DNA from 2 places in the Camelimonas sp. ID_303_24 genome. Region 1 is predicted to be linked to the other one. Evidence: predicted binding sites of a transcription regulator. Region 1 holds the regulator's gene; the other holds the start of a gene.
What was found. Region 1 encodes HrcA, which represses chaperone genes, less so after heat shock. Its sites were predicted from a motif close to GTTAGCACTCNCNNNNNGNGAGTGCTAAC; they were not measured.
Positions count from the first base shown of each region.

Region 2: the regulator HrcA is predicted to act here: its motif matches at 4,771-4,799, upstream of groES (co-chaperone GroES).

Region 1 covers NZ_JBLLJM010000003.1:376,817-383,724, forward strand. The annotation lists gene ispG (flavodoxin-dependent (E)-4-hydroxy-3-methylbut-2-enyl-diphosphate synthase) at 1-475, opposite strand, end outside; gene ACERNI_RS04575 (DUF2852 domain-containing protein) at 843-1,316, shown strand; gene ACERNI_RS04580 (non-canonical purine NTP pyrophosphatase) at 1,439-2,098, opposite strand; gene rph (ribonuclease PH) at 2,107-2,823, opposite strand; gene hrcA (heat-inducible transcriptional repressor HrcA) at 3,133-4,206, shown strand; gene ACERNI_RS04595 (N-acetyltransferase family protein) at 4,225-4,776, opposite strand; gene ACERNI_RS04600 (SDR family oxidoreductase) at 5,050-5,856, shown strand; gene ACERNI_RS04605 (hypothetical protein) at 6,271-6,908, shown strand, end outside.
Region 2 covers NZ_JBLLJM010000020.1:13,578-20,485, reverse strand. The annotation lists gene ACERNI_RS15310 (ABC transporter ATP-binding protein/permease) at 1-1,625, opposite strand, end outside; gene groL (chaperonin GroEL) at 2,638-4,284, opposite strand; gene groES (co-chaperone GroES) at 4,432-4,719, opposite strand; gene ACERNI_RS15295 (MarR family winged helix-turn-helix transcriptional regulator) at 5,134-5,631, shown strand; gene ACERNI_RS15290 (L,D-transpeptidase) at 6,010-6,801, shown strand.

The DNA.
Region 1 (6,908 bases):
TGTCAAAACGCATCGCCATTTCGATGATGGCGCCGAACTGCCGGTCCCGCTTGTCCTTGAAACCAACATTGCCCGGATTGATGCGGTATTTGGCCAGCGCCTCGGCGCAGGCCGGATGATCAGCCAGCAGCTTGTGACCGATATAATGGAAATCGCCGACCAGCGGCACGGTGACGCCGATGCGCGCCAGCCGGTCGCGGATGCGCGGCACGGCGGCGGCGGCCTCGTCGCGGTCGACGGTGATGCGCACCAGCTCCGAGCCGGCGTTGGCGAGCGCCGCCACCTGGCGAACCGTGGCGTCGATATCAGCCGTGTCCGTATTGGTCATCGACTGGACAACGATGGGCGCGCCGCCGCCAACCTGGACGTCGCCCACCATGACGCCGACCGTCGGCCGGCGCGGCGCGGGACCTGCGATATCGGGATCCTGCGTCGCCGGAAGACCGGCGGGACAGTCGGATGGGGAAATCGGCAACGGGGCGGTGGTCACTGCGTCGTCCTGGATCGTGAGCGCCAGTTTTCAGGCGTCGGGGTTATAGCGCCAAATCACCCGTCCGCACAGGGCGTTCCGCGTATGCGGGCCGCGCCGGCCCGGAGATGGCGCTGGCACAACGGCTCGCGCGCACCAGACGGCCGCCCCCCGCTTTGCCGAACAATTGTCCGACAATGTTTTTTGAAATCAACGCCTTGAATCCGCCCGGCGCCGTTTCGATGTTAATGTTTCGGACCGGGAAGCATGCGCGCTTTCCGGAGAGACCGATGTCCATGGCCAGGCCTTGGGCAACGTTTTACCTGCGGCGGGACGCGGTGTCCTGACGCGGAGACTGTCTCTGGAGATGAAGATGTCCCACACCGCCTCGACCTCCACCACCTCGCCCCAGTGGGATGGCGCGCGGGCCGGAGGCAAATGCGGGCGCCCGCCCCGGCGCGCGCTGGAAATCGTCGGCATTGTCTTTGCCTTTATCTGGTTCTGGCCGCTTGCCGTGGCCTATATCGCGTGGAAACTGATGGGATACCCCGTGCCGAATGAATTCCGGGCGTTCATGGAGCGCAATTTTACCCGCCTCGGCGACTTTCCCTTCGGCGGCGGACGGAGCGCGGATGCGCGCCCGGCCAACGGCCCCACCGGCAACAGTCATTTTGATGACTATCGCCGCGCCGAGATCGAGCGCCTTGAAGCCGAGCGCCGCCGCCTTGACGATGAGGTCCGCGAGTTTGGCGCGTTCGTTGAAGAGCTGAAGCGCGCCAAGGACCGCGAGGAGTTTGACGCCTACATGCGCAAGCGCCGGTCCGTGAGCCCGACGACCGAGGTCTGAGGCCCGAAGATCTGGGTCTGATGACCGGCTCCTGGCGACGTGGTCCTGGTGACGTGGGCCAGCGTCATGACAAAAGAAAAGCCCGGGTTCGCGCCCGGGCTTTTTTGTTTCGTTCAGCGCCGTCAGGCTTTTTGCAACAGCGCCTTGGCCAAAGTGACAAAAGCGCGGGCCCGGTGCGACAGGCCGCCGGCGCCGCCCTGCGCCGCCGCGTCCCAGTCGACGCCGTGCTTGGCGTCGGAATCCATCTCGCCGAACGTCAGTTCGTGACCATCGGGCCGGAAGATCGGATCGTAGCCAAAGCCGCGATCGCCGCGCGGCGGCCAGACCAGATCGCCGAACACCCGCCCCTCGAACAGCGCCTCCGCGCCATCGGGCCAGGCCACCACCAGGGCGGAGACAAAATGGCCGCGGCGGCGCGCGTCAGGGCCAACGCCGCGCAGGTTCAGTTCGTCATTGATGCGCGCCATGGCGCCCGGGAAATCCTTCGCGGGGCCGCCCCAGCGCGCCGAGAAAATGCCCGGCGCGCCATCCAGCGCCGCGACGCAGATGCCCGAATCATCGGCCAGCGCCGGCAGGCCTGACGCCTTTGCCGCCGCATGGGCCTTGATCGCCGCGTTCTCGGCAAACGTGGTTCCGGTTTCCTCCGGCTCCGCCAGGCCAAGCTCGCCCGCCGACACCGCCGCGACGCCAAACGGCGCCAGCAGTTCGCGCATTTCCACCAGCTTGCCGGAGTTATGGGTGGCGATCACCACCTTGCCCGACAGGCGCCGCGACGCGTTCACCGGGGCGCTCACTGGCCAACCGCCTGCTTCTGCAGCGCCACGAGGCCATTGGCGCCGACGCGGGCGAGACGCAGCAGTTCCAGCAGCTCTTCATCGCTGAATGGCTTGCCTTCCGCCGTGCCCTGCACCTCGACGATGCCGCCGGAGCCGGTCAACACGAAATTGGCGTCGGTCTCGGCGGTGGAATCTTCCGCATAGTCGAGATCGAGCACGGGCGCGCCCTGAACGATGCCGCAGGAAACGGCGGAGACATGGTCCTTCAGCGGATGGGTGTTGATGATCGAGCGGGCGCGCATCCAGGCGATGCAATCGTGCAGGGCGACCCAGGCGCCGGTGATGGCGGCGGTGCGGGTGCCGCCGTCGGCCTGGAGCACGTCGCAATCGATGGAAATCTGCCGCTCGCCGAGGGCCGGCAGATCAACCACGGCGCGCAGCGAACGGCCGATCAGGCGCTGGATCTCCTGGGTGCGGCCAGACGGCTTGCCGGAATTGACCTCGCGCCGGGTGCGTTCGGCGGTGGCGCGGGGCAGCATGGAATATTCCGCCGTGACCCAGCCCCGGCCCTGGCCGCGCAGCCAGCCTGGGGCGCGATCCTCGAGCGAGGCGGTGCAGAACACATGGGTGTCGCCGAAGCGCACGAGGCAGGAGCCTTCCGCGTAGCGCGCCACGCCGCGCTCCAGCGTGACCTTGCGCATTTCATCAGGGGCGCGTTTTGAAGGGCGCATCTGTCTGTCCTGGGTTGTGTGGGTTCAAAATGTCGGTTTGAGACGTTGCAGAGAGCTATAACGATCCAGGCGCGAGGCGTAAGCCCCTGCGCGGCCTTCACCGGCGCAGGGGCGGCGCCGGCCAGGCGCGTCCGCAGCGGCCAGAATGTATCGGAGCGCGGTACGGCGTTTGCCCCAGACCAGTGCTTTGCCCCAGGCCAGTGCTTTGGCCCAGGCCAGCGCAGCGCCGCCTCTGGCAAGGCGAACGGGGGCCCGCTACATTATGCGGCAGGGGCAGCCAGCCCCCGCATCGACAGGAGCGCGACAGCATTGGGGCCATTCCAGGAAAGGGGCGCGCACACGACCCTGAACGAACGGTCTCGCGAAATTTTCCGCCAGATCGTCGAGAGTTATCTGGCCACGGGCGAACCCGTCGGCTCGCGCAACCTGTCGCGCATCATTCCCATGCACCTGTCGCCGGCCTCCATTCGCAATGTGATGTCGGACCTGGAGCACGCCGGGCTGATCTATGCGCCGCATACATCGGCCGGCCGCCTGCCCACCGAAACCGGCCTGCGGTTTTTCGTCGACGCCATGCTGGAGACCGGCCATCTGGCCGATGAGGAGCGCCGGCGCATCGAGACGGAAATGCGCGCCGCCGCCGCCGACAGCTCGCTCGACACGGCGCTGGCCCAGGCAACGCAACTGCTCTCCGGCCTGTCGCGCGGCGCCGGCGTGGTGCTGACTACCAAGACCAACGCCCGGCTGCGGCAGATCGAATTCGTGCGGCTCGGCCCGCAACGCGGCCTGGTAGTCCTGGTCAGCGACGACGGCAATGTGGAAAACCGGCTGCTCGATTTGCCCGCCGGTCTGCCCTCCTCGGCGCTGGTCGAGGCGGCGAACTTCCTCAACGCCCGCATCAGCGGCCGCACCCTGGACGAGTTGCGCCAGGACGTGGCCAGCCAGCGCACCGCCATGGAGCGGGAACTGGACGTGCTGACGGCGCGGCTGGTGGAAGCCGGACTGGCCATCGCTGTCGGCGGCTCATCGGATACCCGCCAGCTCATCGTGCGCGGCCAGGCCAACCTGCTGGAAGATGTCAGCGTCGGCGCTGACCTGGAGCGCATGCGGCTGCTGTTCGCCGATCTGGAAACCCAAAAAGAAGTCATCGACCTGCTGTCCCGCGCCGAGGACGGCGAAGGCGTGCGCATCTACATCGGCTCGGAGAACCAGCTGTTCTCGCTGTCCGGCTCCTCAACCATTGCCGCGCCATTTCGCGACGCTGAGGAGCGCATCGTCGGCGTCGTCGGCGTCATCGGCCCGACGCGGCTCAACTATTCGCGCATCATTCCGATGGTCGATTACACGGCGCGGGTGGTGTCGCAGCTTTACCGGCGACGCTGAGGCCCGGCGGCCGCCGGCTCAGTCCTCCGCGAGGATTTTCTGCATCCACAGCAGATCGAGCCAGCGGCCGAACTTGCGGCCAACCTGGGGCATCAGGCCGGTTTTCTCAAAGCCAAACGCCGCATGCAGGCGGATCGAGGCGTCGTTGTCAGCGGCGATGGCGCCGACCATGACATGCTTGCCGCAGGCGCGGGCGGCGTCGATCAGCGGCGGCATCAGCGCCCGGGCGACGCCGCGCCGGTGAAACTGCGGCCCGACATAAACCGAGTGCTCGACGGTGGCGGCGTAGCCGTCGAAATGGCGGAAATCGCCGAAGGTGGCGTAGCCGGCAACGGCGCCGTCAGCCAGTTCGGCCACCAGAAACGGATAGCCGCGCGCGGCCCGCTCAGCCATCAGCGCCAGCCGGTTGTCGAGCGAGGCCGGCGTCTCGGTCCAGACGGCGGTGGTTTCGCGCACCGCGTAATTATAGATGTCGAGAATGGCTGGAGCGTCCGCCGTTGTGGCTGGCCGCACCCTGGGCGCCTCACGTCCCGCCGCCGCCTGTTCCTCCGCCGCCCGTGCCTCCGCCATCGCCTGCTCCTTCCACCGTTGACGCGGGCCATCTGCCTCCGGCCAGCGCCAGTTCGCAAGAGGCATTGTGCAGCCGCATGGCGCCCCCCGGGCGATGATCTGGCCGCGCTTTCCCGACAAACCACCAGAAAAACCCGCGCCAGCGGTTTGCGGCAACGCAAACGGGCTTGAACCCCGGGTACCGAACGGCGAACATTGCCGCCGCCAACAAATCGCCAATACAGACGGCCCCTCGCCCGGCGCAAAACCAGGAGGTGAAGGGCGGGAGGACACATGAGCGGACTGTTTTCACTCGAAGGTCGCGTGGCCCTGATCACCGGCGGCTCGCGCGGCATCGGCAAGATGATCGCGCGCGGTTATATCGACAGCGGCGCGAAGGTCTATATCACCGCGCGCAAGGCCGCCGCCTGCGACGCCACGGCGGCCGAGCTGTCGCAGAACGGCGGCCAGTGCATCTCGCTGCCTGGCGACATCTCCACCGTCGAAGGGGCGCAGGCGCTGGCGCAGCAGATCGCCGGACGCGAGGACAGGCTTGATATCCTGGTGAACAACGCTGGCGCCGCGTGGGCGGCGGAGTTCGATACGTTCCCGGAGAGCGGCTGGGACAAGGTGGTGGACCTCAACCTGAAAACGCCGTTCTTCCTGACACAGGCGCTGGCGCCGCTGCTGCGCAAGGCCGCCAGCGCAGAAAAGCCGGCAAAGGTCATCAACATCGCCTCCATCGACGGCATTTTCGTCAATCCGCTGGAGACGTATCCCTACGCCGCCTCCAAGGCCGGCCTGATTCACCTCACCCGGCGGATGGCGGCGCAGCTCATCGCCGATCATGTCGTCGTCACGGCCATCGCGCCTGGCCCGTTCAGCTCCAACATGAACACCGCCGCGCGCGACAGCGCCGAGGGCGTGGCCAGGCGCGTGCCCGCCGGCCGCATTGGCGATGACGACGACATGGCCGGCGCCGCCATCTTTCTGGCGTCGCGCGCCGGCGATTATGTGGTGGGCTCGACGCTGACCGTTGACGGCGGCGTCGCCTTCGCCCGCCCAGGTTTTGAGGGCGACAGCTGGTCTGAGGACAGCTGAAACCTGGAAGGCGCCGGCGGCGGGCCAGCGCGCCCCCAAGCGGGCGATGGCTGCGGCGAGACAACCCGGCCGTTTCCAGAGAAACAACGGAAATCATGGCGCAACAGCGCGGGCGGGGCATGTCCCCGCCCGTTTTGTTTGCGTGATGTCACAACGCCTCACGGCGCCAGAACCTCCAGAGTGATCCGGAAGTCGCGCAACGTCACGCCGGAGCATCAAATAAATAATAGTATCCATTTAGTAATTATCATGATGATTTACAAAATATATTTGCGAAAATCGACTGTTCAAATTGTAAGAAAATATTCCTTTTATTTAATTCATACTACGGCCACGCGAAATACTCGGGATGACGTGAGACGCTGATCTTCGTCACTCACCCGTCGCTGCCCGTATTCTGGAAAGAGTTCTGGCATGGGCAGCAATTCCGGCAAGTCGCGGCGCGGTCGCGGGCGCAAGCACGTTGCATCTGTCGTTCTGGGCGCGGTGCTCGTAACGCCGGAGAACGTCAGCGCCGCCATCCCGAAAACAACCGCCAGCATTTCGAAGGTCATCGCGCCGCAGGCGGCGGCGGATGGCGGGCTGTTCCTGCTGTGGGGCCGCGCCGGAGCCGATGGCGCGACAACGGCGCAGGACCTGCAGATCGGGCTTGACGGGTCTCCCGAGGCGCCCGTGCACATTGTCAGCGACGGCCATGGCGTCGAGGCGCGCAATCTGGGCCAGGCGGGCGGCCGCGGCGGCAACGGCGCACATGGCATGTTTACCGCCAGCGGCGGCGATGGCGGAGCCGGCGGCAAGGGCGGCGCTGTCACTGTGACCACAACGGGCCGGGGCTCCATCACGGTCAACGGCGATGGCCATCACGGCATTGTTGCCGTCAGCGCCGGCGGCAATGGCGGCGATGGCGGCGACATCTTTTCGCTTGGTCTGGGGCTGAACAAGGCGGGCAATGGCGGCGCCGGCGGCGCGGCGGGCGACGTTGCCGTCAACAATGAATTCGATATCACCACCACCGGGGCCAACAGCGCCGGCATCTGGGCCGAAAGCGCCGG
Region 2 (6,908 bases), on a different contig from region 1:
AACAGCCAGTCCGGCCGCGCCAGCAAGGCCCGGGCGATGGCGAGGCGCTGCTGTTCGCCCAGCGACAGCGACTGGGACCAGTGCCCGTCCGCATCTAGGCGATTGACCAGATGCCCGAGTTGCGCGGCCTCCAGCGCCCGCCGCAGCTCCACGTCGCTCCATGTGTCAGCGGCGGAGGGATAGGACACCGCCTCGCGCAATGGCCCGATCGGCAGATACGGCCGCTGCGGCAGCAGCAGCAGGCTGGCCGGCGCGCCCTTCTCGTCCTGCGGCAGCGCGATGGCCCCATGACCGAACGGCCAGATGCCGGCTATGGCGCGGAACAGGGTGGACTTGCCAGAGCCCGAAGGCCCCGTGAGCAACACCGTCTCGCCTGGCCGGAAGGTCAGTTCCTGCACCCGCACGATCTGGGTTCCATCCGGCAGGTTCAGGGCCAGACCGGCGATGTGCAGGGACGCGTCGGCCCCTTCGGCGCGGGCGATGCGGGTGACATCATCATGGCTCTGGCCTTCGCCATGACCATCCAGGACGCGCGCGGCCTCAACCGAACTGGTGAAAGTAGTGAGACGGTCGACGACGGCCTTGTAGTCGGCGATGGTCCCGTAGGCGCTGATGAAGAACGACAGGGAATCGCTGACCCGGCCAAAGGCGCTGGCGGTCTGCTGCATGCCGCCGAGGGTGATCTTGCCGGCGAAGTAATACGGCGCCACCAGCACGTAAGGGATGACGTTGGCGATCTGGCCATAGGCTGCTGTCACCGCCGTCAGCTTCTTGGTGCGGCTGACGATGGCGAGGAAGTTGCCAATAACCGAGCCGAAGCGGCCGGCCAGGTGCTGCTTCTCCGCCGGCGCGCCGCCAATCAGCGCCACCTGCTCGCCGTACTCGCGCAGACGCGCCAGCGAGAAGCGGAAGTCAGCCTCATACTTCTCCTGCTCGAAGTTCAGGCGGATCAGCGGCTTGCCAACCTTGTGGGTGATCCAGGTGGCCAGCACCGCGAAGATCAGCGCCCCCCACAGCAGGAAGCCCGGCACCTGGACATTCGTCCCGGGGAAGGTGAAGGCGGCCGAGAGCTGCCACAGCACCACCGCGAAGGAGGCCAGGGTCGTCACCGACGACAGCAGGCCGAGGAACAGCGTCATGGTGCGCAGGATGAAGGAATCAATGTCCTGCTGGATGCGCTGGTCGGGGTTGTCGGCGCCATGGCCGAGCAACTGCATGTGATAATGGGCGTTATGGTCCAGCCACTGGCCGATGTAACGCTCGGTGAGCCAGGTGCGCCAGCGAATGCGCATGTAGGATTTCAGCGCATACTGGTAAATGGCGGCGACGATGTAGATCACGGCCCAGAACAGGAACACGGTGAACAGCAGGCTCCAGAAACTGGCTGCGTCCTTGTTCTGGATGGCGTTGAACCAGTCGCGCGAGAAATAGGACAGGCGCACGTTGATCGCCACCAGCGCAAATTCGATGGCGATGATGACGGCGGCGAAGATGAACGCCAGAACGCGCTGCTGCACGGCAAAGGCCGGCAGGGGCCAGATGCGCGCCGTCGTCAGCTCGCGCGAGGTGAAATAGGGCAGCGTCAGACGCCAGATATCGGCAAGGGCCTGTTTCAGTCCGTGCATGGGTTCCGCCGGATCGCATGGGTGGGCGCATGCGGACCCGCGGCGGGTCGCCGCCCAGGTCGCATGCTGCAGGACGCCCGCCGGCCGGAGCAGACGGGACGCGGAAATCATCGGAAAGCCCGGTCAGCGCGGGTCACGCGCGCCGTCTCCATGAGACAGGCGGAAACAGCCATTCCCCCCGGCGACCGGAGCGCGCGGCATGTCCGCCCGAAACCCCGCGAAGGGAATCTCAACGCAACCTATGCGATGTCGCGGTCAATCGTCCGTTAAATTTTGGTCATGGTGCGCCAGCGGCGTCCACGGCGGCGGATGTTCAATAAAAAAAGCCGCGCGCTCCGGAAGGGAGCGCGCGGCTAAAATCATGTCAGCGCCGGGCCAGGCCCGGCCCGGCTTCAACCGAAGTTGTGCCAGAAAATGGCGACGCAGGCGACGATGGCGAGAGCCAGCGACCAGAACACGCCCGCGATCGGGCTGTCGACTTCATCATTATTGCTCATGGCTTCACCCCCTGGAGCATTTCCGGACGAAGCAGGCGCTCCGCGAGGAAATGCATCAAAACAACAAGACGGCGCGTTGCGGCGCCACGTGACGCCAGAACGCTCCAGGCTCCCGCGCAACGCCGGCCCCGGCGGCGACGCCGTGCGAAGCGGAATTGCGACAACAAACAAACAGGCGCGCCAGCGTTGGCCGGAACGCTCCATGCGTCCAGTCCTAGAACATCATCCCGAAAAGGGAAACAGCTTTTGCCAAAACATTCCCGCGCCTGGTTGACGCCGCGATTAGAGCGCTTTCCGATCAGCCGGAATCGGCTGATCGATCAGAATTCGCTCAAAACAAGGAGAACTGGAGCAGTTTGCGATCCAGATTGATCGAAAACTGCTCTCATGCGGCGGCCGCCGCCGCAACCCCGCCCGATCCGACCCGCGCGGAGCGCATAAAAAAGGGCCCCGGAAAACTCCGGAGCCCCAATCCCGTCGGTCCGGCGCGGGCCGGACCGCCTGAGCCGGCTGGATCAGAAGTCCATGCCGCCCATGCCGCCCATGCCGCCGGCCGGCATCGCCGGAGCCGCATCCTTCTTCGGAGCGTCGGCGACCATGGCCTCGGTGGTGATCAGCAGGCCGGAGACCGAAGCCGCGTCCTGGAGAGCGGTGCGGACAACCTTGGCCGGGTCAACGATGCCAGCCTGGAGCATGTCGACATACTCTTCGGTCTGGGCGTTGAAGCCGAACGTGGCGCTGTCCTTGTTGTCGGTGATCTTGCCGACAACGATCGAGCCTTCCACGCCGGCGTTCTCGGCGATCTGGCGGATCGGAGCCTCAAGGGCGCGGGCGACGATGGCGATGCCAGCGCGGATGTCGGCGTTGTCCGAGGTCAGGGCCTGCACGGCGGCGCGGGCGCGCAGCAGGGCGGTGCCGCCGCCAGGAACGATGCCTTCTTCCACCGCAGCGCGGGTGGCGTTCAGGGCGTCGTCAACGCGGTCCTTCTTCTCCTTGACTTCGACTTCCGTCGAGCCGCCGACGCGGATGACCGCGACGCCGCCAGCCAGCTTGGCCAGACGCTCCTGCAGCTTCTCACGGTCGTAGTCCGAAGAGGTCTCTTCGATCTGGGCCTTGATCTGGGCGACGCGGGCCTCGATCTCCTCGCGGGCGCCGGCGCCGTCGATGATCGTGGTGTTTTCCTTCTCGATGCGGATGCGCTTGGCGCGGCCCAGCATCTCGAGGGTCACGTTCTCGAGCTTGATGCCGATGTCTTCCGAGATGGTCTGGCCGTTGGTGAGGATCGCGATGTCCTCAAGCATGGCCTTGCGACGATCGCCGAAGCCCGGAGCCTTGACGGCCGCAACCTTCAGGCCGCCGCGCAGCTTGTTGACCACCAGGGTGGCCAGGGCCTCGCCCTCGACGTCCTCAGCGATGATGACCAGCGGCTTGCCGGTCTGGACGACGGCCTCAAGCACCGGCAGCAGCGACTGCAGCGACGACAGCTTCTTCTCGTGGATCAGGATGTACGGATCTTCGAGGTCCGCAACCATCTTCTCGGCGTTGGTGATGAAGTACGGCGACAGGTAGCCGCGATCGAACTGCATGCCCTCAACGATCTCGACCTCGGTCTCGGCCGTCTTGGCCTCTTCAACCGTGATCACGCCCTCGTTGCCGACCTTCTGCATCGCATTGGCGATTTCCTCGCCGATGAAGCGGTCGCCATTGGCGGAGATGGTGCCGACCTGGGCGATCTCGGACGAATCCTTGACCTTCTTGGCGCGGGCGGCGATGTCCTTGATGGCGGCGGCGGTGGCCAGATCAATGCCACGCTTCAGGTCCATCGGGTTCATGCCGGCGGCCACAGCCTTGGCGCCTTCCTTGACGATGGCCTGGGCCAGCACGGTGGCGGTGGTGGTGCCGTCGCCAGCCTTGTCGTTGGTCTTCGAGGCCACTTCGCGCACCATCTGGGCGCCCATGTTCTCGAAGCGGTCAGCGAGTTCGATTTCCTTGGCGACCGAAACGCCGTCCTTGGTGATGCGCGGCGCGCCGAACGACTTCTCGATCACGACGTTGCGGCCCTTCGGACCCAGCGTCACCTTCACGGCGTTGGCGAGGATATCCACGCCGCGCAGCATCTTGTCGCGGGCTTCACCGCCGAATTTTACGTCCTTGGCAGCCATGTGCTTGCTCCTGTTGTCGGGACCTCCCGCCGATACCTGCGCCGGATCCCAATCCGTCGCGGCTCTGGCGGAGCCCTGAATTCACTGTCTGGAAAATCCGGAAACATCCGGCCGGCCCGCAGGCCAGCCGCATCGCGCCAGCTGAAATCAGCCGATGACGCCGAGGATGTCCGACTCCTTCATGATCAGCAGGTCTTCGCCGTCGATCTTGACCTCGGTGCCCGACCACTTGCCGAACAGCACGCGATCGCCAGCCTTGACGTCGAGAGCAACCAGCTTGCCCTGCTCGTCACGCGCGCCAGCGCCAGCAGCCACGACCTCGCCCTCCTGGGGCTTTTCCTTGGCGGTATCGGGGATGATGATGCCGCCCTTCGTCTTCTCTTCGCTTTCGATGCGACGGACGACGACGCGGTCATGCAGCGGACGGAACTTCATGGACCATTCCTCTTGATAGGGGCGCGAAACGCGCATGGTTCGAATGGGGTCGTTAGCACTATGCAAGCGCGAGTGCTAACGCTGGCCGGGAGATAGGCGTGGCCCCGCGGGGAGTCAAGGAGCGCACGACAGGGGCGGGATCATTTTTTCCCTGGTTCGATCGCCGTTCCTCCCGCCGGGTTACCAGCCGGCCCGAAGGCCAGGCGGAAACCAGCCCGAAAGCCGGCGGACAGTCCCGCCGGTTTACCAAACGCCGGCAATGCGCCATGTTTCGCCCGACGCTTCCGCGCGACCGCGCAAGCGACAGACAGCGCAGGGGCAGACATGACCGCCAGCCAGACCGGCAACCAGCCCGCCAGCCGCGGGGACGCCCATTCCGGTCCCGGAGCTATATGCGCCTGTCTTCAATCCCGTATGACAGCCCGGGCGCTGACCCGCATGTATGACGAGGCGCTGCGTCCCACGGGCCTGAAGGTGACGCAATTGTCGCTGCTGGCGGCGATTGATCGCGGCCTCACCGGCTCCATCAGCGCCCTGGCCGACATGCTGGCGCTGGAGCGGACTACCCTCACCCGCAACCTGCGGCTGCTGGGCGATGTGGGCCTGATCGCCCCCCGGGCCGGCGGCGGCCGCGCCGTCGCGCATGAACTCACCGACGCGGGGCGCGAGGCGCTGGCGCGGGCGACGCCGCTGTGGCGCAAGGCCCAGAACGCGGTCGAGACGGAGATGGGATCGCAGGCCTGGCTGGAGGCGCGCGACAGCCTGCGCGCCCTGCGGCGCGTGGCGCGCGCCCAGTCAGCGCCGCAGGAGGAGCCCGATGTGGCGGCCGACGCGCGGACGCACGCCCGACGCCAGAGCCAGAAACAAGGCAAGACCCAGGGAAAAACCCAAAACGGCCTGCTGGCGAAATAGGCCTGCGCCGCGACGGGCCTGATCTGGCCTGACCTGATCTGGCCTGATCTGGCAGCGTCGTCATACTTCCGCTGCGGGGAACCGCCAGCGTTGCCGCTGCATTATCATTTCGGGAACACCATACCGGGAAGACGGGCAGACCTGCGCTTCCCCTCTGGCGAACTGTCATCTCCGGCGGGAGTTGACGATGCGCCAGCCTGATCGATCCAGCGCGCTTGCCGCAAAAGCGGCGCCCGCTTTGGCGGGCAGCGTCGGGTCACATTGCGTGGAGGCCCAAGGCAAATGCCAAAACCAATGCCACATACCGTGCCCGTGCCCTTGCCCTTGCCCTTGCCCAAACCAATGCCCGTGCTGGTCAGAGCGGAGCAAAAGCCGGCGATGGATGCGCAATCCCGCCTGTGGCGCCCGCGCCCGTCAATCCGGAGCACCGTCATCATCGCCATCGCACTGCTGGCGACGCCCCTGGCCGCCCGGGCGCAGGACAGCGGCTATGGCGGCGGTTACGGCGGCGGTTACGGCGGAAGGAGCGCGCCCCCGCCCGGCTACTGGCGCGGCGGCGCGCCGGCGCTGGATGGCCAGCAGTACGGCTACTGGATTGATGACAGCGACGCCCGGCCACGCGCCCAGCGACGCACGCGCGCCGCCGCCAGGAGCTCCCAGCAACTGGACGATCAGGGCTATCCAGGCGGCGACATCTATGGCGGCGAGATCATGCAGCAGGAGGTTGCGCCGCGCTTCCGCCGGCAGACGGTGTCCTATTCCGGCGGCCAGCCCGCCGGCGCGATCGTCATCGATACGCGCAAAAAATATCTGTATCTGGTGCAGGGCGGCGGCATGGCCATCCGCTACGGCATCGGCGTCGGTCGCGAAGGCTTCCAGTGGCGGGGCAGCCAGCACATTTCCATGAAACGCGAATGGCCGGACTGGCGTCCGCCCGCCGACATGCGCCGGCGCCGGCCCGACCTGCCGCGTTTCATGGCCGGCGGCCCGGATAATCCGCTCGGCGCCCGGGCCCTGTATCTGGGCTCAACCCTGTATCGCATTCACGGCACCAACGAGCCCAACACCATCGGCCAGAACGTGTCTTCGGGCTGCATCCGGCTGACCAATGACGATGTGATCGACCTGTATTCACGGGTCAACGTCGGGGCGAAGGTGGTGGTGATGTGACGGGAGAGGCGCCCGGGCGCGGCTTCCAGACCACGCGCTACTGAAGCGTGCAGGCGAAGCCCATAGCTTCCTCGCGGCGGCCGCGAACGGAGACGATCATCGCGCGC